DNA from 2 places in the Nocardioides sp. NPDC004968 genome. Region 2 is predicted to be linked to the other one. Evidence: riboswitches for the same ligand, from Rfam matches in the RefSeq annotation. Region 2 holds a riboswitch; the other holds the start of a gene.
What was found. A riboswitch is a leader RNA that binds a small molecule or an ion and turns the genes downstream of it on or off. The one in region 2 is predicted to bind thiamine pyrophosphate.
Positions count from the first base shown of each region.

Region 1: another riboswitch for thiamine pyrophosphate. It lies ahead of ABZU72_RS27230 (thiamine phosphate synthase); the one in region 2 lies ahead of ABZU72_RS03090 (thiamine ABC transporter substrate-binding protein).

Region 1 covers NZ_JBEXJF010000053.1:3,779-19,326, reverse strand. The annotation lists gene thiC (phosphomethylpyrimidine synthase ThiC) at 1-1,331, opposite strand, end outside; gene thiD (bifunctional hydroxymethylpyrimidine kinase/phosphomethylpyrimidine kinase) at 1,341-2,123, opposite strand; gene ABZU72_RS27250 (thiamine phosphate synthase) at 2,120-2,710, opposite strand; gene ABZU72_RS27245 (thiazole synthase) at 2,707-3,474, opposite strand; gene thiS (sulfur carrier protein ThiS) at 3,471-3,671, opposite strand; gene thiO (glycine oxidase ThiO) at 3,668-4,693, opposite strand; gene ABZU72_RS27230 (thiamine phosphate synthase) at 4,693-5,298, opposite strand; TPP riboswitch at 5,292-5,401, opposite strand; gene ABZU72_RS27225 (Gfo/Idh/MocA family oxidoreductase) at 5,682-7,115, shown strand; gene ABZU72_RS27220 (NEW3 domain-containing protein) at 7,151-8,155, shown strand; gene ABZU72_RS27215 (Gfo/Idh/MocA family oxidoreductase) at 8,249-9,148, shown strand; gene ABZU72_RS27210 (fumarate hydratase) at 9,309-10,997, shown strand; gene ABZU72_RS27205 (ABC transporter ATP-binding protein) at 11,059-12,003, shown strand; gene ABZU72_RS27200 (ABC transporter permease) at 12,000-12,866, shown strand; gene ABZU72_RS27195 (helix-turn-helix transcriptional regulator) at 12,870-13,103, shown strand; gene ABZU72_RS27190 (zf-TFIIB domain-containing protein) at 13,218-13,529, shown strand; gene ABZU72_RS27185 (GNAT family N-acetyltransferase) at 13,611-14,153, opposite strand; gene ABZU72_RS27180 (SPFH domain-containing protein) at 14,215-15,243, opposite strand; gene ABZU72_RS27175 (NfeD family protein) at 15,259-15,548, opposite strand, start outside.
Region 2 covers NZ_JBEXJF010000002.1:103,791-119,338, forward strand. The annotation lists gene ABZU72_RS03010 (NAD-dependent epimerase/dehydratase family protein) at 1-165, opposite strand, end outside; gene ABZU72_RS03015 (S-methyl-5'-thioadenosine phosphorylase) at 162-977, opposite strand; gene ABZU72_RS03020 (HNH endonuclease family protein) at 1,095-1,808, shown strand; gene ABZU72_RS03025 (hypothetical protein) at 1,821-2,831, opposite strand; gene ABZU72_RS03030 (hypothetical protein) at 3,003-3,380, shown strand; gene ABZU72_RS03035 (MFS transporter) at 3,349-4,608, opposite strand; gene ABZU72_RS03040 (helix-turn-helix domain-containing protein) at 4,612-5,187, opposite strand; gene ABZU72_RS03045 (FAD-dependent oxidoreductase) at 5,295-6,644, shown strand; gene mqo (malate dehydrogenase (quinone)) at 6,797-8,260, opposite strand; gene ABZU72_RS03055 (PLP-dependent cysteine synthase family protein) at 8,423-9,523, shown strand; gene ABZU72_RS03060 (TIGR02206 family membrane protein) at 9,487-10,185, opposite strand; gene ABZU72_RS03065 (putative protein N(5)-glutamine methyltransferase) at 10,413-11,183, opposite strand; gene ABZU72_RS03070 (hypothetical protein) at 11,200-11,556, shown strand; gene ABZU72_RS03075 (hypothetical protein) at 11,553-11,996, shown strand; gene ABZU72_RS03080 (MBL fold metallo-hydrolase) at 11,962-13,014, shown strand; gene ABZU72_RS03085 (GNAT family N-acetyltransferase) at 13,004-13,435, opposite strand; TPP riboswitch at 13,466-13,574, shown strand; gene ABZU72_RS03090 (thiamine ABC transporter substrate-binding protein) at 13,571-14,632, shown strand; gene ABZU72_RS03095 (ABC transporter permease subunit) at 14,629-15,548, shown strand, end outside.

The DNA of each region.
Region 1 (15,548 bases), on a different contig from region 2:
TTGTAGGTGATCACGCCGGTCTTCACGTCGTCCCTGTCCGGCAGACCGAGGTGCTCCTTGGGGGTGACGTAGCAGAGCATCGCGGTGCCGTGCATGGCGATCGTGGCCGCGCCGATGGCGCTGGTGATGTGGTCGTAGCCGGGCGCGATGTCGGTGGCGAGCGGGCCCAGCGTGTAGAACGGCGCACCGTGGCACCACTCCTGCTGCAGCCGAACGTTCTCCTCCACGAGGTTGAGCGGGACGTGACCGGGGCCCTCGACCATGACCTGTACGTCGTGCTCCCAGGCCCTCTCGGTGAGCTCGGCCAGCGTCCGCAGCTCGCTGAGCTGGGCCTCGTCGTTGGCGTCGGCGGTGGAGCCCGGGCGGAGCCCGTCGCCGAGGGAGAAGGCGACGTCGTACTGCTTGAAGATCTCGCAGAGCTCGTCGAAGTGGGTGTAGAGGAAGCTCTCCTGGTGGTGCGCGAGACACCAGCCGGCCATGATCGAGCCGCCTCGGGACACGATGCCGGTCACGCGGTTCGCGGTGAGCGGGACGTATCTCAGCAGGACTCCCGCATGGATCGTCATGTAGTCGACGCCCTGCTCGGCCTGCTCGATGACGGTGTCCCGGAACACCTCCCAGGTCAGCTTGTCGGCCTCGCCGTTGACCTTCTCCAGGGCCTGATAGATCGGGACGGTGCCGATCGGGACGGGTGAGTTGCGCAGGATCCACTCGCGGGTGGTGTGGATGTCGTCGCCGGTGCTCAGGTCCATCACCGTGTCCGCGCCCCAGGTGATCGCGTGGGTGAGCTTGTCGACCTCCTCCGCGATGCTGCTGGTGACCGCGGAGTTGCCGATGTTCGCGTTGATCTTCACCAGGAAGCGCTTGCCGATGATCATCGGCTCGGACTCGGGGTGGTTGACGTTGTTCGGGATGATCGCCCGGCCCGCCGCCACCTCCTCGCGGACCAGCTCGGGGTCGCAGCTCTCCCGCACCGCGACATAGGCCATCTCCTTGGTGATGATGCCCTGGCGCGCGTAGTGCATCTGGGAGATGTTGGCGCCCTTTCGCGGCTTCCGGCGCTCGCCCTGCCATTCCTCGGTGGCTGCTCCGCGGCGTACGGCGGTCTTGCCGTTGTCCCGGAGGTCTGCCGGGCGTCCGTCGTACTGCTCGGTGTCGCCGCGTTCCTCGATCCATTCGAGGCGGCGGGGCGGGAGGCCCTGCTCCGGCTGCGAGCCGGGGCCCTCGGTGCAGTAGCGGTCGAAGGTCTCGCCGTTGGTGAGCGCGACCCGGGTCACCGGGACCTTCAGGTCGCCGATCTCGAGGCGGGTGTGGGCGGGGTGCACGGTCATGCGGTCTCCTCAGGTGTTCAGGTGGGCGATCGGTCCTCGGCCGCGGCCGAGAGTCCAGTGCCGGCTTGCGGCGAGCTGTCGGGTGACGTACGCGGCCGCCTGCTCCGCCGCTTCGCGCAGCGGGGCGCCGTGGGCGAGGTGGGCGGCCAGGGCCGAGCTGTAGGTGCAGCCGGTGCCGTGGTCGTTCTTCGTCGGGACGGCGGGATGCGTGAGTGGGATCGGCGGTTCCCCCGGCTCGGCGAGCCAGTCCGTGCACGTCCCGGTTGCCTCCGGGTCACCGCCGGTGACGATCACGGCGCACCCGCTGGTCGAGCGGAGAGCGAGCGCAACCGCGAGGTCGGCGGGCGAACCGTCGTGGCCGAGTAACGCCCGTGCCTCGTCCAGGTTGGGGGTGACGACGGTGGCGACGGGGAGCAGGTGGTCGAGATAGGCGCGGCGTACGTCGTCCCCGCCGAGCACCGCGCCGGAGGTGGCGACCAGGACGGGGTCGACGACGAGCGGCCGGCCGGTGCAGAGGCGCGCGACGAGCTCGACCACCTCGGCGCTGCCGAGCATGCCGGTCTTGACCGCCGCGACGGGAAGGTCGTCGAAGACGGCGTGGAGCTGGGCCTCGACGGTGGCGAGCGGGACGGCGTGGATGTCGCTGACCCCGGTCGTGTCCTGGGCGGTGACGGCGGTGATCACGCAGGCTCCGTGGACCCCGAGCGCGGCGAAGGTGGCCAGATCAGCCGCCGTGCCCGCCGCTCCCCCGGAGTCGGTGCCCGCGACGGTGAGCGCGACCGGCGGGTTCACGACGTCACCGCCGTCGTGCCGAGGGCGGCCAGCAGGTCGCGGACGACCGCGGCCGGCTCCTCCGCGCGCATCACCGCCCCCATCACGCCCACCCCGTGGGCCCCGGCCGCCACCGCCGCCGCGGCGTTGTCCGGGGTGATCCCGCCCAAGGCGTACGTCGGGAGCGGCAGGCCAGCGAACACCTCCGGCCCGAGCGGCGGCCCGTAACCCGGCTTGGACTCGGTCAGCGCGTACGGGCTCAGCATCGCGTAGTCGAACCCCTCCTCGGCCGCGCGGGCGACCTCGGTGGCGCTGTGGCAGCTGCGGCCGCGGGGTGGCCCTACGGACGAGGTGCTACTGCTCGCGGAGGCGGGCAGGTGCAGGCCGACTGCGGCAGGGAGAGGGGTGTGGGCGGCGATGACGTTCAGGCCGAGTCCGGCGAGCAGCTCGGCCAGCTTTGCTCGATGCTCCAGGGGCTCATCGAGCTCACGGAGTACGACGTGGGTCAGGCTGGCCTCGGCGCACGCTGCCATCGTCGCGACCAGGCTGCGGCCGAGCGGCAGCTGGGAGCGGTCGGTGAGGACGAGCAGTCGCGGCAGCGCGGTCATGCGATCCGGCCTTCCATCGGAGACGACGCCCGGGCGACCGCTTGGCGCGGGATCCGGCCGGCGGCGCGGGCAGCGTGCCCGGCCTCGACGGCCAGGCGCAGCGCGCGAGCCATCCCGACCGGGTCGTCGGCGCGGGTCACCGCGGTGGCGGCGAGGACCGCGGAGCAGCCGAGCTCCATCGCGAGGGCCGCGTCCGAGGCCGTGCCGACACCGGCGTCGAGCACGACCGGCACGGACACCGCAGCAACGACCGCCTCGATCGCATACGGGTTCAGCAGCCCCAGCCCGGACCCGATCGGCGAGCCGAGCGGCATCACCGCCGCGCAGCCGGCGTCCTCGAGCCGGCGGGCGAGGACGGGGTCGTCGGTGGCGTACGGAAGGACCGTGAAGCCCTTGCGCACCAGCTGCTCGGCGGCCTCGACGAGCTCGACGGCGTCGGGCATCAGCGAGGTCTCGTCACCGATCACCTCCAGCTTGACCCAGTCCGTCTCCAGCGCCTCGCGGGCGAGCTCGGCGGTCAGCACCGCCTCGCGTGCCGAGAGGCAGCCCGCGGTGTTGGGCAGGATCGGCACCTTCGCCGCGCGAAGCGTCTCGAGCAACCCGCCGGAGGCCGTCGAGGACGTACGCCGCATCGAGACCGTCACCAGACCGGGCTCGGCCGCGTCGATGACGTCGGGGAGCAGGGCCAGGTTGGGCAGGCCGCCGGTGCCGAGGAAGAGGCGTGAGGACAGCTCGTGGCCAGCGATCTTCAAGATGCTGCTCATCCGCCCTGCACCGCCGTCACGATCTCGACGACATGACCGTCCCGGAGCTGCCAGCGCGCCCAGTCGTCGCGCGGCACGATCTCCTCGTCCACGGCGACGGCGATGCCGCTCGGCCGCCGGTCGCCGGTACGTGCCTCGAGCAGGTCGGCAACGGTGCCGCTGACCTCCGTCGGCTCGCTGTTCACGGTGATCTTCATCCGTCCTCCTTCATCCGGAACCGGCGCGGATCGACCGCGGGTTCCACTGAACCGGTCTCGATGTGGTCGGCCACCAGCTGCGCGATGAGCGGCGCGAGCAGGACCCCGTTGCGGTAGGCACCCGCGGCAAGCACGACGCCCGGCTCGTGGGTCGAGCCGACGAGAGGAAGGTTGTCGGCGGTCCCCGGGCGGTCGCGCGAGGTCACCTCCACCACGCTGGCGCGGTCGAGCGCCGGCACGACCCGGCGGGCGGAGTCGAGCAGCCGCCACACGCCCTCGACGGTCGGCAGCAGCGGACCGTCGCGCTCCTCGGTGGTGGCCCCGATGACCACCTCGTCGCTGTCGATCCGCGGCACCACGTAGATCTGCTCGCCGTGCGCCCAGGCCCGCACCGTCCGTTCCACCCGCTCCTGCGTCCGTACGCGCACCACGTCTCCGCGCACCGGGCGGATGAGGGAGGAGTACGGATCGGGGAGGTTCACACCCGTGGCGATGACGGTGACGGTGTTGGTCTCGACACCGGCTCGCTGGCGCTCGCCGGGCTCGACCAGCGTGGACAACCGTTCGAGCAGGGCCGCGACAACCGCACGCGGGTCGACCGAGTGGTCCTCGGCGAGGAAGGCCCCGCCGGCGACGCGGCCGAGTCCGGGTTCGCGGGCGAGCAGCGCGCGGCGTACGAGTCTCTCGTAAGAGACCCCGGCGAGGTCGAGCACCGAGAGCTGCCGCTCGACCTGCTGGACGTCCCCGGCGTCGACGCCGACCAGCAGGGTCCCGCGGGTGTGCACTGCCACCCCGAGCCTGGCGGCGAAGTCGGGCCAGAGCGCGAGGGAGGACAGGCAGAGCCGGGTCAGGTCCTCCTCGCCGTACCAGGCCTCACCGGCCGGGCTGAGCATGCCGGCCGCGGCGTACGAGGCCCCCGAGCCCGGCGCCGGATCGACCATCGTGACCTCATGCCCGCGACGGATCAGCTCGTCGGCCACGGACAGCCCGACGATCCCGGCACCGAGGATCCGCACGCGCATCAGCCGACGGCTTCCACGAGCTCCTTCGCGGCCTGGAGTGGGTCGGGTTGTCGCCAGAGCCCGCCGATCACGGCGACCCCGTGGGCGCCGGCGGCGCGTACGGCACCGGCGGAAGCGGTCGAGATCCCGCCGATCGCGATCAGCGGGAGGACTCCGGCCGCGTCGGAGACCGCGGAGACCCCCAGTGGATCGGGAAGCCCGGCCTTGGATGTGGTGGCGAAGACCGGCCCGAAGCCGGCGTAGTCAGCGCCCGCGGCGGCGGCCGCCTCGACCGCCACGCGGTCCCGGCACGTCGCGCCGATGATCAACCCCGGCGCGGCCGCGTCGGCGATCCGCCGGGCCTCGGCCAGCGGAAGGTCGGAGGCGCCGAGGTGGACGCCGTGCGCACCGGACGCGAGCGCCACGTCGAGCCGGTCGTCGACGACCACACAGGCGTCGTACGTCCCGACCCGCTCGATCACGGCCGCGGTCAGAGCGAGCAGCTCGCGGGTCGTCGCTGCCTTGTCGCGCACCTGGAAGCCGGCGACGCCGAGCTCCGCGAAGGCAGGCAGCAGCGCGAGATCTTCGCTCGAGGAGACCAGGCAGAAAATAGGTGGAAGAGGCACAACCAATCACTTCCTTCGCCGGCATGATCCGGATCAGGTGTAACGGTCGGAGCGGCCTTAGCTCCCTCTCAGCCCGCTGCCGCGGACTCCCGTGTGGACGTCTCCGACCATAGCGCGCACCACCGAGAACCCCCAGCCCTAGGCCCATCCAGCGGGATACCTCTGGTAGGTCGAGATCCGCGGCGCCGTCGCCCCGTCGCCCCTGACCCCCGCGACGAGCCGATCGTGTCGATCGACGATCGCGGCGCGCGAAGGTCTGGCGCCGCGATGTGACGTGCCCTACAGTCTTCCCTGAGCGATTGATTCTGCCGATACAAGCGTTGATTCGATCATAAACGATCACTCAGGCCGTGTCGGCCCGACCTCGACTTCGGAGCGAAGACATGCAGACGACGTCCATCACCACGCCCGACACCAAGCTCGCTACCGGGTTCTCCCGGCGCAGCGTCCTGGGCTCCGCCGCCGCAGTGGGCGGGGCCGCCCTGGGCATCGGCGCCCTCACCGCCGGCGCCACCCCGGCGCGGGCCGCCGGCCAGCGCACCATGGTCAACCAGCCCTTCGAGGCGCACGAGATCGTCCGCATCGGGCTGATCGGCCTCGGCAACCGCGGCTTCGGGATGGCCCGTGGCTGGGCCGACATCCCCGGCGCGCAGGTGGTCGCGGTGTGCGACATCCGCGCCGACCGCGCCACGCGGGTGGCCGACGACCTCGTCGCGCGCGGCAAGACCCGCCCCAAGGAGTACGGCGGCAAGCGTGGCTCCTTCAAGCAGATGCTCGACCGCGAGGAGCTCGACCTCATCTACATCGCCACCCCCTGGGAGTTCCACTACGACCAGGCGCGCACCTCGATGCTGGCCGGCGCGCACGTCGCCGTCGAGCTGCCGATCGCCACGCAGCTCAACGAACTGTGGGACCTCGTCAACACCTCCGAGATGACCCGGAAGCACCTGCTGCTCGCCGAGAACTGCAGCTACGGCCGCAACGAGCTGGCGATGCTCAAGATGGCGCACGAGGGGGTCTTCGGCGACATCACCCACGGCGCCGGCGGCTACCTGCACGATCTGCGAGCCCTGCTGTTCAACGACGGCTACTACACCGACGACTGGCGGCGCCTGTGGCACACCCGCAGCACCGCCAGCTTCTACCCGATGCACGGCCTGGCGCCGATCGCTGCCGCGATGGACGTCAACCGCGGCGACCGAGCCGTCACGCTGGCCGCCACCGCGACCGCGCCGCGGGGCCTGGCCGACTACCGCGAGCGCTTCGTCCCCCGCGACCACCGGTCGTGGAAGGAGGAGTACATCAACGGCGACCGCATCAGCTGCGAGATCACCACTTCCGGGGGTCGCACCATCAGCGCCGAGCACAACGTGAGCCAGCCCCGGCCCTACAGCCGCATCAACAGCATCGAGGGCAGCCGCGGCCTGTTCGAGGACTACGTCGGCGGCGACTCGACCGGCGCCCGCGTCTACGCCGAGCCGCTGCACAGCGGCGACACCTGGCGCGGCTTCAAGGCGCTGCGCCAAGAGTTCGACCACTGGCTCTGGAAGGAGCTCGAGGACGACGCCTCCGGGAGCGGTCACGGCGGCATGGACTACATCCTGCAGTGGCGTCTCATCCAGACGATGCGCGCCGGGCTGGTCCCCGACATCGACGTCTACGACTCGGCCATGTGGTGCTCACCGGTCCCGCTGAGCGTCGAGTCGCTGGCCAAGAACGGCAAGCCGGTGGAGATCCCCGACTTCACCCGCGGCAATTGGCGCAAGCCGAGGGTCGGCCTCGACTCGCGCCAGACCGAGATGCCCCCCGTCCCCTGATCCCTACCAACCTCACCTTCCGAAAGGCACCTACCATGGTCGCTCCGTCGTTCATCGCCCGCGCGGCTCTCGCGCTCACGATCGCCCTCGGCGGTCTTCTGATGGCCCCCGCCGCCACCACAGCGGCACCAGCAGCGGCTGCTGCGGCGACCACAGACACGGTCGGCGTCGCCATCGGAGCGGTCGACCTCGACGGGCCGGCCATCGTCGAGGTGCCGGTCACCGTCCGCAACCAATCGACGGCGGCGCTGCGCAAGCTCACGGTCTCGCTCCGGGGACCGGTGGGCTGGCAGGTCGCCCCGGCTTCGCGGTCGGTCTCGGGAGCCGTGAAGCCGGGCGCCAGCGCCACCGTCACCTTCTCGGTGCGGGTGCCCGAGCGGCGTCCGGGCTTCCATCTGCGCACCTTCACCGCCACGGCCGCCTACCGCGGCGGTGACGGCGCGGGTGCCGCGGTCGGCACGCGGGTGGAGCGCTCCGGCGAGCCGATGGCCAATCTGGCGGCGGCCTTCAACAACACCGGGGTCACCGACGAGAGCGCCACCACCGCCGGGAACTTCGACGGTGCCGGCAACAGCTTCTCGGCCCAGAAGCTGGCCGACGTGGGCCTGGGCCGGGGGGCCGAGGTCGAGGCGCTGGGCGCCACCCTGACGATGCCCGACGTCGCGCCCGGCACGGCCGACAACGTCGCCAGCGGCGGCCAAGCCGTGAAGGTGAGCGGCAGCGGCGACGCGCTGGTCCTGCTCGGCTCGGGCAGCAGCTACGGTGCCACGGGCACGGTCACCGTCTTCTACACCGACGGCACGTCGTCGACGGACGAGACCGGTCTGCCCAACTGGTCGTTCCAGGAGCCCGACGCGCACGGCGCGACGTTGGTCGCCTCGAGCGTCGGTCGCAACCGACCCGACGGGTACGGCGACGCGGCCTACCAGTACCGGGTCTTCGCCAACTCGGTGCCGCTGACCGCCGGCAAGACCGTCGACTTCGTGGTCCTGCCCGCCAACAGTGCCCTGCATGTGTTCGCGATGGGCCTCGCCGGCTGACCCGCTCGGGTAGGTTGCCGAAGTCAGGAGAGCACCCGAGCGAGTTCGAGGATCACATGTCCAGGCACACCCGGCTCGTAACGGTGCTCACCGATGCCTGAGCGCGTCCTGCGCGTGGGGCTGGTGGGCTCCGGGCCCTGGGCCCGGCTGACCGTGGCGCCGGCGCTCGCCGCCGCGCCCGAGGTGCGGCTGACCCACGGCTGGTCGCGCAACGACGCCGACCTCGCCGACCTGGCCCGCCGACACGGCTTCGAGCCGGCGAGCACCTACGTCGACCTGCTGGACCGGGTCGACGTCGTCGCGTTCTGCGTGCCGCCCGACGTCCAGGCCGGGCTGACGCCGGCGGCGTTGGACGCCGGCAAGGCGCTGCTGCTCGAGAAGCCGGTGGCCCGTCGGGTCGAGCAGGCCGAGCGGCTGCACGGACATCCCGAGCCGGTGCTCGTCCACTACTCCCGGCTGCTCGACAGCACCGTCGCCCCGTGGTTGGACGCCGCGGCCGAACGCACGTGGTCATCGGCGAGAGCGGTGCTCACGAATACGGCCACAGTCGGCGACGACCCCTTCGGCCGATCTGCGTGGCGGCGCGAGACCGACGGCGCCCTGTGGGATCTCGGACCCCACGTGCTCGCCGCCCTGCAGGTCGCGCTCGGTGACGTGACGACCGTCTCGGCCCGCCGTACCGACGAGGGCATCGTGCTCGAGACCACCCATGCGCGAGGGGCGAGCGCGCGGTCGCTGGTGTCGGTCTCGGCGTCCACGAAGCAGGACGTCCTCGAGCTGGTCGGCGCCGACGACTGCGTGCACCGCCTGCCCCGGGACCCACGGCAGGGCGGGGTCCAGACCTACCGCGCGCTCGTCTCCGGCCTGGTGCCGCCGTCCGGCCCGTCCCGCGGCCCGTGCGCCGCGGCGGTGATGGATCCCGCCTTCAGTACCTCCGTGGTGGCGACGCTGGTCGCGGCATCGGCGGCCCTGCGAGCCGGGCCCGCCGCCTGACGGCCGGCTCCCAGCCCCCGCCCCGCCCCGCGCGTAACAGCCACGACTCCACGCCACCCTCGAGAAGGCCGGCGCCATCCTCTGCCCTCGGTGTCGGCCCCGGAGCCGACGCCGGGACCGAGGCCGGGACCGAGGCCGGGGCGGCGTACGATTCCCTTTCGTGGCTGACGTTGAGTTCCGGTACTCCGACCTCCTCCCGACCGGCAAGGACGACACTCCTTACCGGCTGATCAGCAGCGAGGGGGTGGAAGAGATCGAGGTCGACGGGCGCAAGTTCCTCAAGGTCGACCCCGAGGCGATCCGGCGGCTGACCGCCGAGGCGATGAAGGACATCAACCAGTACCTCCGCCCGGCCCACCTCCAGCAGCTCCGCAAGATCATCGACGACCCCGAGGCCTCGGGCAACGACCGCTTCGTCGCGCTCGACCTGCTCAAGAACGTCAACATCTCCGCCGGCGGGATCCTGCCGATGTGCCAGGACACCGGCACCGCGATCGTGATGGGCAAGAAGTCCGAGGGTGTGCTGACCGGCGCCGACGACGCCGAGACCGTCAGCCGCGGCGTCTTCGACGCCTACACCAAGCTCAACCTGCGCTACTCCCAGCTGGCGCCGCTGACCACGTACGAGGAGAAGAACACCGGCTCCAACCTGCCCGCGCAGGTCGAGATCTACTCGACCAGCGAGGGGGAGAACGGCCCGGAGTACAAGTTCCTCTTCATGGCGAAGGGCGGCGGCTCGGCCAACAAGTCGTTCCTGTTCCAGGAGACCAAGGCGATCCTCAACCCCGACCGGATCCTGACCTTCCTCGACGAGAAGATCCGCTCGCTCGGCACCGCCGCCTGCCCGCCGTACCACCTCGCCGTCGTCATCGGCGGGACCTCCGCGGAGTTCGCGCTGAAGACGGCCAAGTACGCCTCGGCCCACTACCTCGACAACCTCCCGACCGAGGGCTCGATGAGCGCCCACGGCTTTCGCGACACCGACCTCGAGGAGAAGGTCTTCGAGCTGACCCAGTCCTTCGGGATCGGAGCCCAGTTCGGTGGCAAGTACTTCTGCCATGACGTACGCGTCGTCCGGCTCCCCCGCCACGGCGCGAGCTGTCCGGTGGCGATCGCGGTCTCCTGCTCCGCCGACCGCCAGGCGCTGGGCAAGATCACCCGCGACGGCGTCTTCCTCGAGCAGCTCGAGACCGACCCGGCGCAGTACATGCCCGACGCTGGCATGGCCGAGGAGATCGCGGCCGGCGAGGTCGTGGACATCGACCTGAACCAGCCGATGTCGGAGATCCTGGCGACGCTGTCGCAGCACCCGGTCAAGACCCGTCTCTCCCTGTCCGGCCCGATGGTCGTGGCCCGCGACATCGCGCACGCCAAGATCAAGGAGCGCCTCGACGCCGGCGAGGAGATGCCGGACTACCTGAAGAACCACCCGGTCTACTACGCCGGTCCCGCCAAGACGCCCGAGGGGATGGCCTCAGGCTCCTTCGGCCCGACCACCGCCGGCCGGATGGACTCCTACGTCGAGCAGTTCCAGGCCGCGGGCGGATCGATGGTCATGCTCGCCAAGGGCAACCGCTCCAAGGTCGTGGCCGAGGCCTGCGGGACCTACGGCGGCTTCTACCTCGGCTCCATCGGTGGCCCCGCCGCCCGGCTGGCGCAGGACTGCATCAAGTCGGTCGAGGTGCTCGAGTACCCCGAGCTCGGCATGGAGGCGGTCTGGAAGATCGAGGTCGAGAACTTCCCGGCCTTCATCGTCGTCGACGGCGAGGGCAACGACTTCTTCACCGACCCGAGCGGAACGACCACCGTCCCCCTGACCGGGATCCGGGTGCGCTCCAAGGAGCGCTGAGCCGGGGGGGCCACACCCAATTCGCTGTCGCACTTCGTCTATCGGTCGTAGTATTCCTGCTATGCCCGATAGCGAGAGCACAACAGCGCTCACCGACCTAGCGCTCGACGTACGCGACCTGCGGGTGCGCTACGGCAGCAACGAGGTGCTCAAGGGCGTGACCTTCTCCGCCCGTCGCGGCGAGGTCGTCGCCCTGCTCGGCCCCAACGGCGCCGGCAAGACCACGACCATCGAGGTCCTCGAAGGATTCCGGATGCCGACCTCAGGCGACGTCTCGGTGCTGGGCTCCGACCCGGCACGGGGCGACGAGCGGTGGCGTGCGCGGGTCGGCGTGGTGCTCCAGTCATGGCGGGACCACAGCCGCTGGCGGGTGCGCGACCTGCTCGACTACCACGCGCGGTTCTACGCGCCGTACGCGACCGCTGAGGTCCCTCGCCCGTGGGACGTCGACGAGCTCCTCGCCGTCGTCGGCCTCACCGCCCACGCAGACCAGAGGGTGATGCGGCTCTCCGGCGGCCAGCGCCGCCGGGTCGACGTCGCGATCGGCATCGTCGGCCGTCCTGAGCTGGTGTTCCTCGACGAGCCGACGGCCGGCTTCGACCCGCACGCGCGACGAGAGTTCCACGAACTCGTGCACCGGCTCTCCGACTTCGAGAACACGACCGTGCTGCTGACCACCCACGACCTGGCCGAGGCGGAGAAGCTCGCCGACCGGATCCTCGTGCTCGACCGCGGCACGATTATCGCCGACGGCAGTCCCGACAAGCTGGCCCTCGACCTCGCGACCAAGGCGGAGGTCCGCTGGACCGCCGGAGGCGAGCGGCACGTGCACGCGGTCGAGGACCGCGACCCGACCGAGTTCGTACGCCGCCTGCTCGCGACCGACCCCGACGTGACTGAGCTCGAGGTGAAACGGGCCAACCTCGAGGACACCTACCTGGCGCTCGTCCAGCGGGTCGAGAGCGGCCAGTCCGAGGAGCACGAGAAACTGGAGGCGCTGTCATGATCACCACCGGGACGAGAAGTACGCGCGGCGTCGCCGTACGCGCCGGGCTGCACCGCGGGTGGCTGGAGACCAAGTATTCGCTGACCGACGTCGGCGACATCTTCTGGATGCTCCTGTTCCCGGTCAGCTTCACGGTGACGCTGCTGTTCATGCGCGGCAACACCGTGCCCGGCACCGACCTCGCACTGGGTGCGATGGTGCTGCCGAGCCTGATCGGGATGTCGATCGCCTTCGGCGGCCTCGCGGGCCCGGCGATGCAGATCGCCACCGACCGTGAGGACGGCACGCTGCTGCGGGCCAAAGCGACGCCCGACGGGATGCTCGGCTACCTGATCGGCAAGATCTGGTTCTTCGGGCTGACCACGCTGGCCAGCCTGGTGCTGCTCGCGATTCCCGCGCTGACGGTGATCGGCGACCTCCGGATTGACGGCCGCACGGCGCTGCTGCTCCCAGTCATCTTCGTCGTCGGCATGGTCGCGACCGTTCCGATCGGGTCGGCGCTCGGCTCGATCTTCAAGTCGAGCGCCCAGTCGATGCTGATCATGCTGGCCTCGATGCTGTTGATCGCCATCTCCGGCATCTTCTACCCGATCACCGCGATGCCCACCTGGCTGCAGTGGGTCGGGCAGATCTTCCCCTTCTACTGGCTCGGGCTCGGCACGCGGTCCGCGATGATGCCTGCGGGGGCGGAGGCCGCGGAGATCGGAGACTCCTGGCGCACGGTCGAGATGTTCGGCGTCCTCGGCGTCTGGGCCGTGGTCGGCCTCGTGCTGGCACCGATCGTGCTCCGCCGGATGGCTCGCCGCCAGACCGGCTCCGCGATCGCTGCCGCGCGCGACAAGGTCATGACCAGGGGCTACTGACCTGTGGCCAACGAATCGGACACCGTCTACAACCGGATCGCGATGCTACGCGCCGAGCGCGGCATCTCCCGTCGGGAGCTCGCCGACGCCCTCGGCGTCCACTACCAGACCGTGGGCTACCTGGAGCGGGGCGAATACAGCCCCTCGTTGCATCTTGCTCTGCGGATCGCCGCCTACTTCGACGTCGCCGTCGACGTCGTCTTCGCCATCGAGCCGTTCAAGCGTCTCGGCGACTGATCCCATTCCTTCCGGAGCAGCCGAAGACCGGACGACCGCCGACGCTGAGCCTCGGCGATGCGGGGCGACCGGATAGGTTGATGGGCGCCGATCCCCGACGACGAGGAGACCCCCATGCAGTGCCCCATCGACGGTGCCACCCTAGTGATGAGCGAGCGCCAAGGCATCGAGATCGACTACTGCCCGCAGTGCCGTGGCGTGTGGCTGGACCGCGGCGAGATCGACAAGATCGTCGAACGGTCCGTCGGCGCCCCGCAGCCCGGCGGCTACCAGCAGCCCCGCCAGGAGCAGCGCGACGAGCGACGCTATGAGAAGCGGGACTACGAGAAGAAAGAGCACGAGCGGCGCGACTACGACGACGACCGGCGCCACGACAAGCGCCACAGCCACCACCGTGAGTCCTGGTTGGGTGACCTCTTCGGCTGATCCGGCTGGAGGCCACGAACGCGCTTGACGGTCCCTGCGACACACCGACATGCGGTGTGTCGCAGGGGTTTCCCGCAGGCCCTATGGCCGCCACTCACGTCGGAGCAGCCCGAAGACCCACGAGTCCGAGACATCGCCGTTCACCACGCAGTCCTCGCGCAGCGTCCCCTCCAGCGTGAAGCCGAGCTTCTCCAGCACCCGGGCAGAGGCGGCGTTGCGGGTGTCGGCCTCCGCCTGGACCCGGTTCAGGTCCAGCGTGTCGAACGCCCATCCCAGGAGCGCACCCGCGGCCTCGGTCGCGATGCCCTGACCCCATCCGGCCCTGGCGAGGCAGTAGCCCAGCGAGGCGCTGCGAAATTCGGGGTTCCAGGAGTTCAGGGTGCACCAACCGACGAAGGTGGAGTCTCGCTCGATGACCATCCGCGCCCCGCTCCCCTCCTCGGCCATCGCACGGCTTCGGGCGATGAACTGCTCGGCACGCGCCCGCTCGGTCCAGGGCGGCGAGTCCCAGTAGCGCAGCACGTACGCGTCGCTCTGGAGGGTGAACAGCGGCTCGGCATCGGCGTCGGCGAACGGCCGCAGCCGCAACCGCTCGGTCGTCAGCGTCGGGGTGGGCAGCGGCACCCCGCCATCCTGTCAGCGACCGGGTGCCCTCAGGAAACGGGTTTCTGCGACCTCCGCGGCGTCACCCGATGATGCGATCCGCCCGGGCCGACTCCTCGTGTGCCGCCTCGACGGCCTTGGCCGCCTCGTGCTCCGCCTGCTCGATCGCCTCACGAGGCGAGGGAACCGGCGGCGTACGTCCTGCGTCGTGGCCGTTGTCCGACCCCTTCGCCGACTGCATAGAGGAGGCGTTGTCGGCGAAGGCGCCGGTGACTGTGCGCATCGCCTCGGTGAGCTCGCCGGGGATGACCCAGAACGAGTTGCCGTGCGAGGCGAGCGAGGGCAGCATCTCGAGGTACTTGTAGGCCAGGACCTTGGGGTCGGCGTCGTTGGCGTGGACCGCCTGGAAGACCCGCTCCAGCGCCGTGGCCTCACCCTCGGCCTCGAGGATCCGGGCCTGCTGGTTGCCCTCCGCCTCCAGGATGGACTTCTGCCGGGTGCCCTCGGCCTCGAGGATCAGCGAGGCCCGCTTGCCCTCCGCGTGCAGGATGGCGGCGCGCTTGTCACGCTCGGCGCGCATCTGCTTCTCCATCGCCTCCTTGATCGAGGCCGGCGGGTCGATCGCCTTGATCTCGACCCGGTTGACCCGGATCCCCCACTTCCCGGTGGCGTCGTCGAGCACCTCACGCAGCCGCGCGTTGATCGTCTCGCGCGAGGTCAGGGTGCTCTCCAGGTCCATCGAGCCGATCAGGTTTCGCAGGGTCGTGACGGTGAGCTGGTCGATCGCCTGCAGGTAGTTGGCGACCTCGTAGGCGGCCGACCGCGGGTCGGTGATCTGGTAGTAGAGCACCGTGTCGATGTTGACCACCAGGTTGTCCTCGGTGATCACCGGCCGCGGGTTGGAGGAGTAGACCGTCTCGCGTACGTCCAGCTTGGTGTTGACCCGGTCCACCAGCGGGATCACGAAGTTGAGCCCTGGCTGCAGGGTGATCCGGTAGCGCCCGAAGCGCTCGATGTTGTAGCGCCTGGCCTGCGGCACGATCCGCACCGTCGAGGCGACGGCCCCGACCACCAGCCCGACCAGAACCAGAACGATCAGCAGAAGTTCCATGTCGTACGTCTCCTCCTAGGGCGACAGCGACAGCGGGTCCCGCGGATGCACGAGCGCCGTCGCGCCTTCGATCTCGAGCACGTCGACCCGGCATCCGACAGGGATGACCAGGTCCTCGTCATAGGGGCGGGCGGTCCATTCCTCGCCCGCGAGCCGGACCAGCCCGTGCGCGTAGCTCACCTCCGCGACGACGACCGCCTGACGGCCGACCAGCGCGTCGGTGCCATCACGCACCGGCGGCGGCAGGGCCATGTGACGGCGTGCGATCGGCCGCACCAGCAGCACGCTGCCGCCACCGGCGAGCG
Region 2 (15,548 bases):
GTCGCGTACGTCGAGGAGGTTCGTCCCGGGCGGCGCCTCGGCCGCCTCGCCGTGGGCCATCGGCAGCAGCACGTCGACGCGTACGACCTCGTGGCCGGCATCCTCCAGCACCCGGCCGATCGCGGTGCCGATGAAGCCGGCGGACCCGGTCAGCAGGACCCTCATGGGATCTCGTAGGCGAGCTGCTTGCCCTCGGCCCAGGTCGAGCAGGAGCATCCGGCCGGGTCGGGCAGGCCCTCGATCGTGTCGGCCAGGATGGTCCGCATCCGCTCCAGGTTGGCCGCGAAGAGCGCGTAGACATCGTCCTCGTCGACGCCCTCGCCCTCGGCCGCACCCGCATCCATGTCGGTGACCAGGCACAACGGTGCGTAACACATCCGCAGCTCGCGGGCGAGCGCCGCCTCCGGGGCGCCGGTCATCCCGACCAGCGTCCAGCCCTGGGCGGCATGGTGGATCGACTCCGCGCGGGTCGAGAACCGCGGACCCTCGATCACGATGAGCGTGCCACCGACCTTCACGGACGGATCGGAGGCCGCGTACGCCTTGGCGATCCGCCCGCAGTAGGGATCGGCGAGCGGCACGTGCGTGGCGCCGCTCTCCACATAGCTCGGGATCCGGCGCCAGGTGCGGTCGACGAGCTGGTCGGGCGTGACCAGGTCACCAGTCGCGACGGCATCGGCGCGGAGACCGCCGACGGCGCTCGGGGAGAGCACCTGGGTCACGCCCAGCGACCTCAGCGCCCAGAGGTTGGCGCGGTAGGGGATGGCGTGCGGCGGGTACTCGTGCGAGCGGCCGTGGCGGGGTACGAAGGCCACCGACCGGCCCGCGACGGTGCCCACCGTGACCGGCGCGGACGGATTGCCGTACGGGGTCTCGACCGCCACCTCCTCGGCATCGGTCAAGAACTCGTAGAGCCCGGTCCCGCCGATGACCCCGACCTCGGCGCGGGGCGCCTGTCCCATGTCCTGCCCAGTCATGCCTTCACTGTGCCAGCGCTGACCCCTCGGCGACAGGGTTCGGCACATCCGTCATCGTTCGGTAATACCTGCCGGGAGGCGGATCGATGTCGGTGGTCGCGGGCACAATGCGACGGCGTGGGGAGACGTACGTCGCTGGGAGCGCTGGTCGTCCTGCTGGCGGTCGCCGGCTGGGCGGTCTCGTTGTGGCTGCCCGAGGATGCGCCGGCGACCCGACGTGCCCCGTCCGAGGTGACCGCGGAGCCTTCTCCGGAGCCGGTCGACGGGTCTGAGGCGCGCCGTGATCTCGCGGCGTTGGCGACGGTCGCGAGGCGACCGGAGGGGCCGGCCGCCTACATTCGCTCGTCGTTCGGCGGGGATTGGGCGGACCGCGACGGCAACGGGTGCAACCAGCGCGACGACGTGCTCCTGCGCGACGCCGTCGAGGTGCGGACCCGACCGCAGGGGCGCTGCGACCACGACGTGCTCGCCGGGACGTGGCTCGACCCCTACACCGGCAGGCGCCTGGTCTTCACCGACCTGAAGCAGCCCCGGCAGGCCCAGGCGATCCAGATCGACCACGTCGTGCCGCTCTCGGAGGCCTGGCGCTCCGGCGCGAGCGGCTGGTCCCCGGAGCGGCGCCGAGCCTTCGCCAACGACCTCGGCAACCTGCTCGCCGTCGACGGCCCGACCAACATGAGCAAGAGCGACGACGACCCGGCGGGCTGGCGTCCGCGGAAGGGGTTCCAGTGTGCGTACGCAGTCCGCTGGATCGAGACCAAGACGCGCTGGTCGCTCGCCGCCGACGTCAGCGAGCGACGGGCACTCGGGGAGATGCTCGGCTACTGCTGAGCGCCCTGAGGGTCAGACCGCCCGGCGATAGATGGCCATCGCGCGGTCGTAGGCCTCCCACGCCCGCCAGGACTCCAGCGCCCGTTCGCCCTGGGGCTTGAGGCCGTCGACCTTGTGATAGGACTCGCCGCTCTCGTACTGCGACTCCCGGCCCGTCACCAGCGAGAGCAGCATCGGCAGCACGCTCTCGTCGGTGACCGTGATCGTGCCGACCTGGAACGTCTGCCGCACCCACTCGACCCGCCGGTCCGAGCCCAGGACGAGCACCACGGGCAGCTGCGAGACCCGGGCGATCGTGTCCAGGATCGGCCCGAGGCCGTCAGGGACCCAGCGCTCACCGGATGGCGGGGTCGGTGCCTTCGGGATGCTCATGGTCGAGTACGCCGGGACCTGGCCGGTCAGCGGGCCGGCGATCTTCTCGACGGTCGTCGCGGTCGCGTCCGGAGCGACGCCCGGAGCCACACTCGCGGCGATATCCGGGGTGATCTCGTCGGCCGGCTTCTCGGCTGCCCTCCGGCGCGGCCTGATCGCGGGGATCTTCGAGGTGAAGTTGAAGCTGCCGGTGCGGGTGGAGTCGATGTGTCGGCCGGCGGCCGGCTCGGGTGCCCGGCCGAGGGTCGAGGTCGGGGCCGGTGCTGTGGCGGTGGTGACCAGCTCGGCCGCGTGCTTCCCGTGCGTCCGGATCGAGCCGTCGGCGGCGAACTCGAAGAGCGCGACCCGGACCCTGTCGGCCCACTCGACCGCGTCCACGGTGTAACCCGCGCGGCTGAACAGCGCGACCGTCCGAGCGTCGTAGGCGTAGCCCGCGCCGCGTACGGCACAGACGCTGCGCGCCTCGGTCGGTGAGCGGGTGAGCACCACCTGGGCGACGACGACGTTGTCCGGTCGGCCGCCGATGATGTCGATGTCGGCGGCCGCGGTGCTGCCTGATGGGGCAGCGTCGGGCCAGCCGAGGGTATGCAGATGCTCCGCGGCGTACTTCTCGGCTTCTTCGCCCGTTCTGGGCTGCCTCGGGGGTGCCAACGTAGGGTCCTTCCTCGATCCTCCACTCGGGCCTCCCTGCCCGATCGAGATTGGGAGGGATGATAGGCCCGCTGCGTACGTCTTGTCCGACGGGGTCGCGAATCAGGTCGCGCTGTTCGCTCCTGGCGGATCCAGTCACGTTTGTCGGTGCTCGCCGCTAGCGTGATGTTCATGAGGCGCCCGCATGAGAACGTCGCTACGGTCCTGGTGGACCCGCGCGTTCTGGGCGACATCGAGATAGAGCTGATGTCGCTCGACATGCCGTTGTGGCGGGTGTGTGCGGCGCCGATCGTGAAGGACGGGCAGCGGCTCGCGTTCCAGGTCCGCCACCGGCTGCTGATGTCCAAACGCGGCGAGTGGGACTGCGCCAAGGACTGGGTCCCGGTCTGGATCGGCTTCGGCTCCAGCTGGGCGTTCCCCGGCGAGGCCATCCCGTGGCCGGCCCACAAGGCGCTCTGGACGCTCCTGGAGGGCTACTCCGACAACGTCCGCTACAACAAGCGACTCGGCGGCATCCCTAGGATTCCGCGGCTGCGGGAAGCCTGCTAGCCGCCGGATCGGGCCGCCGCTCGATCTGCTTCCAGGTCGGGTCGATCGCGGGGAACATCGTGACCACGAAGTACACGATCCCGAGAACGGCGAAGGCGCTGGTGAGGCCGATCGTGGCGATCAGGGTCCCGCCGAGCAGGCCGCCGAGCGGCATCAGGCCCCAGGCGCCCGCGGCGATGAGGGAGGTGACGCGCCCGACGAGCGGAGCCGGTATCCGCTCGAACTTGATCGCACCGATGATCGGGTTGAGGAACCCGCTGGACACACCTGCAATGGCGAAGACCGCGAAGATCACCCACAGCGGTGCCCCGATGGCGATGACGGCGAACCGCGGCAGTCCGGTGATGAGAAAGGCGATGAGGTACGTCGGGTAGCGCCGTATCCGGTTGCCGATCATGGCTGCGATGGCCGAGCCGATGGCCGAGCAGCCACCCATGACGGCGAACAGCAGGCCGAGTGTCTGCGCACTGGCGTGGGTCTGTGCCCACGATGGCATCAGGACGCTGCTCGCGGCAGCGTCGATGAGGTTCGTGAAGGCGACCATGATGGCGATCCCGAGCAGCACGCGGTCACCGCGGAGATACCTCCAGCCCTCGGCGAGCTGACCGAGATAGGGAGTCGGGTCCTTGACCTCGGCAGGGTTCGCGGGCCCGGCAGGGCGAGGGAGACGTGCCGTTGTGGTGGCCAGCACCACCGCGCACAATGCGAACGAGACGGCGTCGATAGCGATCGCGTTGGCTGCACCGACCACCCCGATGAGCACGCCGGCGGCGGCCGCTCCGAACATCGAGGCCGTGCGCTCGACCACCGAGTGCAGTCCGGTCACACGCTCGGTGGGTACGCCAGCGGAGGCGACCAGCTCTGGGATCATCGCGCTCTTCGCGTCGTCGCCCGGACCACGCAGGGCACCGGCGAGGGCCACGAGAACAAGTAGGGCGGCGAAGTGCAGCCACCCCGTGGCGTACAGAAGCGGGATGAGGCCGACCACGAGGGTGGAGGCCAGGTCGCAGGTGATCGACACGCGGCGCTTTCCGAGCCTGTCGATCAAGGGGCCGCCGAAGATCTTCATGGCCACGAGGGGTGCCAGCTCGAAGAGGGCGATCAATCCGGTCTTGGTGGGGCTACCGGTGGTCTCGAGTACGAACCATGGCAGTGCCAGCATCGAGAGGCGGGTCCCGACGAAGGAGATGGCGTTGGAGGTCAACCAGCCGTAGAGGGGGAGCCGCATCGCTCAGTCAGCCTCCGGATCCCTGCCTAGATGGCCCGGCTGAGGGAAGGCGTTGAGCTGGAAGGTGAATGGCTCGCCGTCCGGATCGTCCTCGAGCCCGCTGAGCATGGCCATGATGCGATCTCGCACTTCGATCGCTCTTGCTGGCGTGAGACGTGGGATCCAGTCGCTGTAGGTCGTCGTCTCGCGCCACTCGTCGGGCAACATGACACGCTCTTCGATCGAACGCTGCAGCTTCTCCGCGTAGTTGGTCACCACGACCTGCAGGTAGGCGTCGAACGCCTCGCGTGCTTCCTCGTTGTCCGGGAGCAGCTCGCTATCGGTCTGGGTCATCCGGTGGGCCGCCTTCCACCAGCGTTCACGGCCGTTACCGCGCTCCTGGTCGTCGACGATGAACCCGTGCTGGGCCAGATGTCTGAGGTGGTAGGAGGTTGCGCCGCTGTTGAGGCCGAGCCGGGCTGCCAACATCGTCGCCGTCGCAGGTCCGTCGACGCGCAGGATGCCGAGCATGCGCGTTCGGACGGGATGGGTGAGTGCCTTCAGCTGGTCCAGGCTCGGGACGATCGTCGGCTCTTTCATGCCTCCACCATAAACCGCAAAGGTTTGTTTGCAAATAGGTGTTTGCAATCTTCGGAATCCAAGTAACCTGCTGAACAAACCTCGAATAGCGCAGATAAGGTGTCGGGGTGACGACAGACGCCTTGCCGCCCGAACCGACCTCCACCCCGACGGTGGCGATCATCGGAGGAGGAGCCAGCGGCACGTTGACCGCGATCAACCTGCTCCGTCGCGGCGCGTCGGTGACGCTGTTCGAGTCGCGCGGAGAGGCGGGCTACGGGGTGGCCTACTCGACCACCGACGGCCGCCATCTCCTCAACGTCCGGGCCAACAACATGTCGGGCTTCCCTGACGACCGTGACGACCTGCTCGACTGGGCGGCCGGGGCCAACATCGAGCTCGGCCCGATCGACTTCCTGCCCCGGCGCGACTACGCGCGCTACCTCCGCGACCGGCTCGCTCACGCGGCCGGGGCCGGTTCCGGCAGGCTGGAGACGGTCGGTGAGACGGTCATCGACGTGGAGCCGGTCGGTGCCGGCTTCCGGGTGTTGACCGGCGACGACGAAGGACATGTCGCGGACGCCGTCGTCCTCGCCTACGGCAATCCGCCGCCCCAGCCGCTGGCCGGGCTCCCCGAGGCGCCGTGGAACCTGTCGGACCCCTGGGACGTGGCCCGGATCAGCGCCCTGCCCGTCGATGCGACCGTACTCGTCGTCGGCACCGGCCTGACCGCCGTCGACACCACCGTCACGCTCCTCGACGACTCCCCGGAGCGCCGGGTGATCATGGTGAGCCGACACGGCCTGGTCCCCAACCCCCACGTCGACGATCAGTTCACCTCCTGGGTGACCCCGGTTCCCGACGGCCCGCTGACCGCCGACGGCATCGCCGGCCTCGTACGCGACCAGATCGAGCACGCCGCCGGCCTCGGCGTCGACTGGCGTGCCGTCATCGACGGCCTCCGTGGCCCGACCCAGTCGATCTGGCGCCGCCTGCCCGAGCCGGAGCGCCGTCGCTTCCGCGAGGTCTACGCCCGCGAGTGGGAGGTACGCCGCCACCGCATGGCTCCGCGTATCGCCGCCCTCCTCGACGCCTACCGGGCCGAGGGACGCCTGGAGATCCTCGGCGGCGGGGTGCTCGGCTGCCGGGTCGATGCTGCCGACCAGCCGGTCGTCTCCCTGGCCGACGGTGACCGCGAGGTCACCGCGGTGATCAACTGCACCGGCCCCTCACCCGACATCACCCGCACCGACAACCCGCTCCTGCTCGCCCTCCAGAAGCGCGGCCTGATCGCCCCCGACCCCCTCCGCCTCGGCATCGACGTCACCGAGGACGGACACGTCATCGGAGCAGACGGCAGCGTCGTACCCCATCTTCTGACCGTCGGCCCGCCCTGCAAGGGCGCGCTCTACGAGGCCACCGCCATCCCCGAGATCCGAGGACAGGCAGCAGCGGTCGCCGCCCACCTGACGAGCTGACCGCCCGCTGGCCCCGCTGGTCGAGCCGCCGGAGCCGCTAGGCGGAGGCGTGTCGAGACCAACACGGCCCCTGTCAGCGCTCGATAGGACTGTGTTGGTCTCGACGCGCTCGGCCGCAGGCGGCCTCGCGGCTCGACCAGCGGAGGCGCTGGTCAGCCGAGGTGGAGCTGGCGGTCCGTACGCGCGAAGGTCTCGGCAGCGAGCTCGGGGTCGGCGCTCAGCTCGGGACCGGTGGCCGGGATCATCGTCTTGAGCTGGGGCTGCCAGCCGTCCCAGCGGTCGGGGAAGCAGCGGCGCAGGACGTTGAGCATGATCGCCGGGGCGGTCGAGGCACCGGGGGAGGCGCCGAGCAGGCCTGCGATGGTGCCGTCCTCGGCGGTGATGACCTCGGTGCCGAACTGGAGTACGCCGTCGGGGCGGATGACCTGCACCCGCTGGCCGGCGATGACCCGGTCCCAGTCCTTGCGGTCGGCGGCGGGGAAGAAGTCGAGAAGGTCGTCGAACTTCTTGCGCGGCGAGCGCAGCAGCTCCTTGACCAGGTAGACGGTGAGATCCATGTTGGTCAGCCCGGCCCGCAGCATCGGCAGCAGGTTGTGGGGCCGCACCGAGAGGAACAGGTCGGTGAGTGAGCCGGTCTTGAGGAAGCGCGGGCTCCACCCGGCGTACGGACCGAACATCAGATGGGTCTTGCCCTCGACGTAGCGGGTGTCGAGGTGGGGCACCGACATCGGCGGAGCGCCGACGGCGGCCTTGCCGTAGGCCTTGGCGCGGTGCTCGGCGACGAGCTCCGGCTTGGACGTACGCAGGAACTCACCCGAGACGGGGAAGCCGCCGAAGCCGCGGATCTCCCGGATCGCGGCCTTCTGCAGCAGTGGCAGCGCGTAGCCGCCGGCGCCGACGAAGACGAAGCGGGAACGCAGGTGGTACTTCCCGGTCTCGTTGCGGCCGTAGATGTGCCAGAAGCCGTCCATGGTCTGGTGCAGGTCGGTGATCTCGGACCCGGTCTCGAGGTCGGCGCCCTTGTCCACCAGGGTGCGGGTCAGGATCGAGGTGAGCGAGCCGAAGTCGACGTCGGTGCCGGCGTTGGTCCAGGTGGCCGCGATCGGTTCGTCGGCGAGCGACTTGGCCGAGCGGCCCTCGAGCAGCAGCGGCGCCCAGCCCTTGATGACCTCGGGGTCCTCGCTGAACTCCATCCCGCTGAAGAGCGGGTGGACCGAGAGCGCCTCGTAGCGCTTGCGCAGGTAGTCGACGTTCTCGGCGCCCCACACGAAGGACATGTGCGGCACGGTGTGGATGAACTTGTCCGGGTCCGGGATGCGGCCGTTCTCGACCAGGAAGGACCACAGCTGACGGGAGAGCTGGAACTGCTCGTTGACGCCGACGGCCTTGGAGATGTCGACCGAGCCGTCGGCGTTCTGCGGGCTGTAGTTGAGCTCGCACAGCGCGGAGTGGCCGGTGCCGGCGTTGTTCCACGGGCCGGAGGACTCGGCGGCGGGTGAGTCGAGCCGCTCGATCAGCTTGATGGACCAGCTGGGCTCCAGCTCCTGGAGGAGCACGCCCAGGGTGGCGCTCATGATGCCGCCGCCGATCAGCACTACGTCAAGAGGTTCGTCCACAGGTCTTTTGTCTCGCTTTTGGGGCCGCAATGGTTAATCGGGGTCCTTAGATCGGTCTAACTTGTGGGCAACTTCACTGCCCGGACCCGATCGTGTTTCCGTCTGTCATTGTGGCTCACCGCACATGCCGAGGACAGATCAGGGTGGAGTTACGCTCGGCCGGTGCCCCGCCTCTCTGACTCTCATCGCGCCTGGATCGACGAAGCCGTACGCCGCGTCGAGGCCGACGCGCAGCGCTCGGCCGACACCCATCTGCACGTCGTTCCGCTCCCTGTCCGCGACGGTACGAGCGGCGGTGTCGACCTCTATCTGAAGGACGAGTCGGTTCATCCCACCGGCTCGCTGAAGCACCGTCTGGCCCGGTCGCTGTTCCTCTACGCAGTCTGCAACGGCTGGCTCCACGAGGGCTCGACGGTCGTCGAGGCCTCCTCCGGATCCACCGCGGTCTCGGAGGCGTACTTCGCCGGCCTCCTGGGGCTGCCGTTCGTCGCGGTCATGCCGCGCTCGACCTCGGAGGAGAAGGTGCGCCTGATCGAGTGGCACGGCGGCCGCTGCCACTTCGTCGACCGCGCACCCGACATGTACGCAGAGGCCGAGCGCCTCGCCCGCGAGTGCGGCGGCCACTACATGGACCAGTTCACCTACGCCGAGCGGGCCACCGACTGGCGTGGCAACAACAACATCGCCGAGTCGATCTTCGACCAGATGTCGCAGGAGCGATACCCGGTGCCGACCTGGATCGTCGTCTCGGCCGGCACCGGCGGCACCTCGGCGACGATCGGCCGCTACCTCCACTACCGCCGCCACCCGACCAGGCTGATGGTCGCCGACCCGGAGAACTCCGCCTTCTACGGCGGCTGGGAGACGGACACCTCCGACTACGCCACCGGGATGCCGTCGCGCATCGAGGGGATCGGCCGGCCGCGGGTCGAGCCGTCCTTCGTCGGCGGGGTCGTCGACGACATGGTCCAGGTCCCCGACGCGGCGTCGATCGCGACGATGCGCTGGCTCTCGGCCCGGATGGGCCGCTCGGTCGGCCCCTCGACGGGCACCAACGTGTGGGCATCGCTGGGTGTCGTACGCGAGATGTCCGAGGCCGGCACCGAGGGCAGCGTCGTCTCGCTGCTGTGCGACTCGGGGGAGCGCTACCGCTCGTCCTACTACGACGACGGCTGGGTGAGCGAGAAGGGCATCGACCTGGCGCCGTACGCCTCCGCTCTCGCCGACTACGAGCGCACCGGCGTCCTCGTCGACCCGTCCTGACGGGCCCAGATCCGCAGTCCCAGCGTGATCAGCGCCCACACACCGGCGACGATCAGGATCTCGTTGAGGACGTAGACCGGCCACGGCCCGAGCAGGTCGAGCATCGAGCCCGACTCCGGCTTGTAGCGCAGGTAGCCGTAGTTGGCGTCGAGGACGAGGTTGAGGACGTACGCCGCGGCGGCCCATGCCGCCGTGGTCGCGACCGTCCAGCCGTAGTCGCGCCACCGGGGTAGCAGCTTGAGCCCGAAGACCAGGTAGACAGCGGCGGTCACGATCATCAGATGCTGGCCCCAGAAGGTGAAGTAGCTGACGTCCGGGAAGTCCATCACGTCCGGGGTGAAGACGCCCTGCGTGGTCAGCGTGAGGCCCCAGAAGCAGGTCAGCGCGGTCGGGTAGGGATGGTGGGTCCACAGCGCGAACGCCGCCGCGACCCACGCCAGGTCGCACAGGTGGATCGGCAGATCGATGAAGAGATCGAAGTCGGTGACCCACTCGTGGGCCTGCAGCGGGATCGTCGTCAGCGGGATCGCGAGCGCGAATCCTCGTGAGAATCTCGACGGCTTCGCGTCGGCCCGCTGCCGCCTACCCAGCCAGACGACCGCCACGATCCCCGCTGTGAGCAGGGACAACGGCACCAGGTGGGCCAGACCGTAAGCCTGCATGACGGAAGTCTGACGGGATTCTCGAAAAAATTCTTCCCAACCCGCGTCATGGGTCCGCGGGTGGCCCGTTTCATCGGCGTGAAGGTCGCCCACCGGTGGGGGGTGGACGAACTTCCAGGTGGCGGTCCCTCTGAATGCACACTGCGGGGGTGGTGTGCAATCAGAGGGACGCCTCGCTTTTGGGTGCAGGAATTCCCGGTTAACCGGGCCTCTACAAATTTTTCAGGCTACAGCGTTCCGGTCACCGCGGTCGCGTAGAGGTCCTCGTCGTGATGGAGCTCCGCGACGAGCCCCTGCTCCCGCATCAGGCTCGCGGTGACGGGCGCCTGCTCCTGGCCGGCCTCGATGATGAGTACGCCGCCGGGAGCCAGATGCTTCGGAGCCTGCTCGATCACGCGGCGCTGGACGTCGAGCCCATCCGCGCCGCCGTCGAGAGCCACGTGGTGCTCGTGGTCGCGCGCCTCGGGCGGCATGTTCCGGATCTGGTCGCTCGGCACGTACGGGGCGTTGGCCACGATCACGTCGAGCTCGAGGTCGTGGGGGAGCGGGTCGTAGAGATCGCCGAGGAGCACCCGGTTCGGCGGCAGATTCTCCCGAGCGCACTCGACCGCCGCCGGGTCGATGTCGGTGGCCCAGACCTCCGCGTCCGGGAGACGTGCCGCGATGGCGGCGCCCAGCGCTCCGGTCCCGCAGCCGAGATCGAGCACCTTCAGGGCCGCGCCCCGCCCGGCCGTCCGGAAGGCGAGCTCGACCATCAGCGCCGAGCGCTGCCGGGGCACGAACACCCCCGGTGCGACCCGGATCCGGAGCCCGCAGAACTCGGCCCAGCCCAGGATGAGCTCCAGCGGCTCGCCGGCCACGCGGCGTACGACCATCTCCTCCCGCTCCAGGGCGGAGACCGGGGCGGACTCGAGCAGTGCCGCCTCGTCCTCGGCGAAGACGCAGCCGGCGGCGCGGAGACGAGCGACGAGCCCCGGATCGGGAGAGGTGGAGGTCATTGGAGAAGATTGGCACGTGGACGCCGTGACCCTGATCGGATTTATCGTGGCCGGGTATGCCGCGTTCGTGACGATCGCGGCCGTGCTCGGCGTGGTGCTGAAGGCGCCCCGGCCGAAGTGGCTGGACCAGGTCGCGTGGATGCTGGAGATCCTGGCCGTCGTGCTCGCGATCGGTGCGCTGGCGGCCTGGTCGGGCGGACGCAAGCCGGAGTCACTGTCGACCTTCCTGGGCTACCTCGGCGCGCTGGTGTGCCTGATGCCGCTCGCTCTGCAGACGATGCGTGGGGACCGCTCGACCTGGTCCTCGGGCGTGATCGCGGCGGCTGCCCTGGCGACGGGTGTCGTGGCCGTACGCGTCATGATGGTCCGGTGACCGCGACCTCCCCTGCCAAGACTCGTTCCGGTCCGCACCTGGTGCTGCTGACCGTCTACGCGATCTTCGTGCTCGCCGCGGGAGCCCGGTCGCTGGTGCAGGTCTTCACCGACTTCGACGAGGCCCCGATCGCCTACTCGCTCTCGGTCGTCGCCGCGGCGACGTACGTCGCGGGCTGGTTCGCGATCCGCCGGGCCGCCGCCGGGTCGGCGGGCTTCGCGAAGATCATGCTGTGGATCGAGTTGGCCGGCGTCATCGTGGTCGGTGTCCTGTCCCTGGCCGTCCCGTCCTGGTTCCCGGATGACTCGGTATGGTCGAAGTTCGGGAGCGGATACGGTTTCGTTCCTGCCCTGTTGCCGATCCTGGGTCTGCTCTGGCTCTGGAAGGTCAACCCGAAGGAGACGGATGAGTCAGTCGACAGCCACCGCGATCTCGCCTGACTCGGGGGAGCACTGGTCCGCTCCGGGAGCGTGGACAGTCGCCGACGGCGTGCACCGGATCCCGCTGCCGCTGCCGATGGACGGGCTCAAGGCGGTCAACATCTACGTCCTCGAGGGCGACGACGGGCTCTCGCTGGTCGACGGTGGCTGGGCGATCACCGAGGGGCGGGAAGCGCTCGAGTCCGGGCTGAAGAAGCTCGGCTTCGAGTTCGGCGACATCCGGCGGTTCCTGGTCACCCACGTGCACCGCGACCACTACACGCTCGCCTCGGTGCTCGGTCAGGAGTTCGGCGCGGACGTACTCCTTGGCGCCGGCGACCGGCCCACTCTCGAGCTCACCAACGGCGACCTCGACGGCTGGGTCTCGACCGACCGGCTGCTCGCCCACGCCGGTGCGCACGAGCTGGCCGCGAAGTGGGCCGCCAACCCGCCGCCCGCGCCCGATCTGTCCCACTGGCGGATGCCCGACCAGTGGCTGGAGGGCGACGTACGCCTCGACGTGGCCGGCCGCGACCTCGATGCCGTGCACACCCCCGGGCACACCCAGGGCCACTACGTCTATGCCGATCTGGCCGGCTCGGTCCTCTTCGCCGGCGACCACGTGCTGCCCACGATCACGCCGTCGATCGGCTTCGAGCCGGTGCCGGTCATCGACCCGCTGGGCGACTTCATGGCGTCGCTGACCAAGGTCCGCACCCTGCCCGACCTGCGGCTTCTCCCCGCCCACGGGCCGGTCGCCTCGTCGTCGCACGCCCGCGTCGACGAGCTCCTGGCCCATCACGAGTCGCGGCTCGCACAGTCGCTGGCGTCATTGCAGGCCGGTCGGCGCTCCGCGCTCGAGGTCGCCAACGACCTCGGTTGGACCCGCCACGAGCGTGCCTTCGCCGAGCTCGACTACTTCAACGCCGGCCTCGCCGTCATGGAGACCAAGGCCCACCTCGAACTGCTGGCCGCCCGCGGTCAGGCCACCCGCGAGGAGACCGAGACCAGCGTCTTGTTCGCCCCCGTCACCGGGTGAGCCGCATCGGGGTGTGCGGGATGTCGTCCTCGAGGAACTCCTCGCCGTCCTTCACGAACCCGAACTTGGCGTACCAACCGGCCAGCGGCGACTGAGCGTCGAGGACGACGTCGCGGTCGGTGAGGGCCTCGACGGCGGCGGCCATGATCACGTCGGCCAGGCCCTTGCCGCGGTGCGTGGGGGCGAGGACGACGCGGCCGATCCGCCACACGTCGCCGTCGTCGAGGATGCGGGCGGTGCCGGCGAGCTGGTCGCCGTCGCTCAGCACCACGTGACGCGTCCCGGGCTCGAGGTCGCGGCCGTCCAGATCGAGGTACGGGCAGTCCTGCTCGACGATGAAGACGTCCTGGCGCAGCCGCCACAGGGCGTACGCGGTCTTGGGGGAGAGCTCATCGAAGGACGAGATGGCGACGTCGGTCATGGGTGGATTCTCGCAAGCAGTAGTGTTGGCGGGAACAGACAGGGGAGGCCGGAAGGCCTGAGAGTGCGGCGAACAGCGCCGCAGACCCTCCGAACCTGCTCCGGTTGATACCGGCGAAGGGAGTCAGGAATGCGCATGCGTACGCCTGCCATCGCTGCCACTGCTATCTCGGCGCTGCTGCTGTCCGCGTGCGGGGGCAGCCCCGCCGAGCCTGACGCCGACCCGTCGAGCGGCGCCGACGACAAGTCGGTCGTGCTGCTGACCCACGACAGCTTCACGCTGCCGAAGGAGGTGCTGGCCGAGTTCACCGAGAAGACCGGCTACACCGCCGAGATCCGGCACGCGGGCGACGGGGGCGAGCTGACCACCAAGATCGCCATGGACACCGGCAACCCCGACGGTGACGCGGTGTTCGGCGTCGACAACACCTTCGCCAGCCGGGCGATCGACCAGGGGGCGCTGGAGGCCTACACGCCGAAGACGGTCCCGGCCGGGGTCGACGAGTTCAACCTCCCGGGGGACGACAAGCACTTCCTCACCCCGGTCGACAACGGCAGCGTGTGCGTCAACATCGACACCGAGTGGTTCGCGGCGAAGAAGCTGACGCCGCCGGAGTCGCTCGACGACCTGGCGGAGCCTGCGTACAAGGATCTCTTCGTGACCCCCGGCGCCGCGACGTCGACGCCGGGGATGGCGTTCCTGCTGGCGACCGTCGCCGAGTACGGCGAGGACGGCTGGGCGGACTATTGGGGCAAGCTGATGGACAACGGCACCAAGGTCGTCGACGGCTGGGACCAGGCCTACTACTCCGACTTCACCCAGGGCGGCGGGAAGGGGACGCGGCCGATCGTCCTCTCCTACGACTCCTCGCCGGCCTTCACCGTCAAGGACGGCAAGACGACGACCAAGGCGCTGCTGGACACCTGCTTCCGGCAGGTCGAGTACGCCGGCGTGCTCGAGGGCGCCGACCACCCCGAGGGCGCCAAGGCGCTGATCGACTTCATGCTCTCCGACAGCGTGCAGGGGGCGCTGCCGGAGAGCATGTACGTGTTCCCCGTCTCCTCCGGCGTCGAACTGCCTGCCGACTGGGCGAAGTTCGCGCAGCAGCCGACCGCGCCGCTCTCGGTGGAGCCTGAGGAGATCGACGAGAACCGGGAAGCGTGGCTGGCGACCTGGAGTGACACGATCGCGCAGTGAGCTCCACCCGTCGTGCTGTGACCCGGCGAATCGGGACCCTGGTCGCGCTCGCCGCTCTCCCGGTGGCCGTGCTGGCGGTCTTCTTCGTCCTGCCGGTCATCGGGATGGTGCAGCGCGGCCTGTTCTTCGAGGGATCCTTCGATCCGTCGGTCGTGACCAGGATCCTGGGGCGCCCGGAGATCCAGCGGGCGCTCTGGTTCACGCTGTGGTCCTCGGGGCTGGCGACGGTGCTGAGCGTCGCGCTCGGGCTGCCGGCCGCGTTCGCGCTCTATCGGCTGAGCTTTCCGATGCAGCGGATCATCCGGGCGGGGCTGCTGGTGCCGTTCGTGCTCCCCACGGTCGTCGTCGGGGTCGCCTTCCGCGAGCTCATCGGCGAGGCCGGGCTGTTGGCCGGGTTGGGGCTCGACGGGACTCCGACCGCGATCATCCTCGGGCTGGTCTTCTTCAACGCCTCGGTGGTGATCCGCGCGGTCGGGGCGGCCTGGGAGTCGCTCGACCCGCGTCCCGGGGAGGCTGCTGCAGCGCTGGGCGCCTCGCCGGCGCGAGTCCTCCTGACGATCACGTTGCCGGCGCTGCGTCCCGCGATCGTCTCCGCGGCGTCGGTGGTCTTCCTCTTCTGCGCGACCGCTTTCGGGATCGTGCTCACCCTCGGCGGGGTGCGCTACAACAGCATCGAGACCGAGATCTACAAGCTGACCTTCACCCTGTTCGACCTTCCCGGTGCGGCGGTGCTGTCGGTGCTCCAGTTGGTGGTCGTCATCGGGCTGCTGGTCGTGGCCGGCTGGCTGCGCTCGGTGCCGGATGCGGCGCAGTCCCGGGTCGTCGTACGCCGCCGGCGGGTCTCGATGCGGGACATCCCGGCCCTGCTGTCGACGTCGGTCCTGGTCCTGCTGGTCGCCGGGCCGCTGCTCGCCCT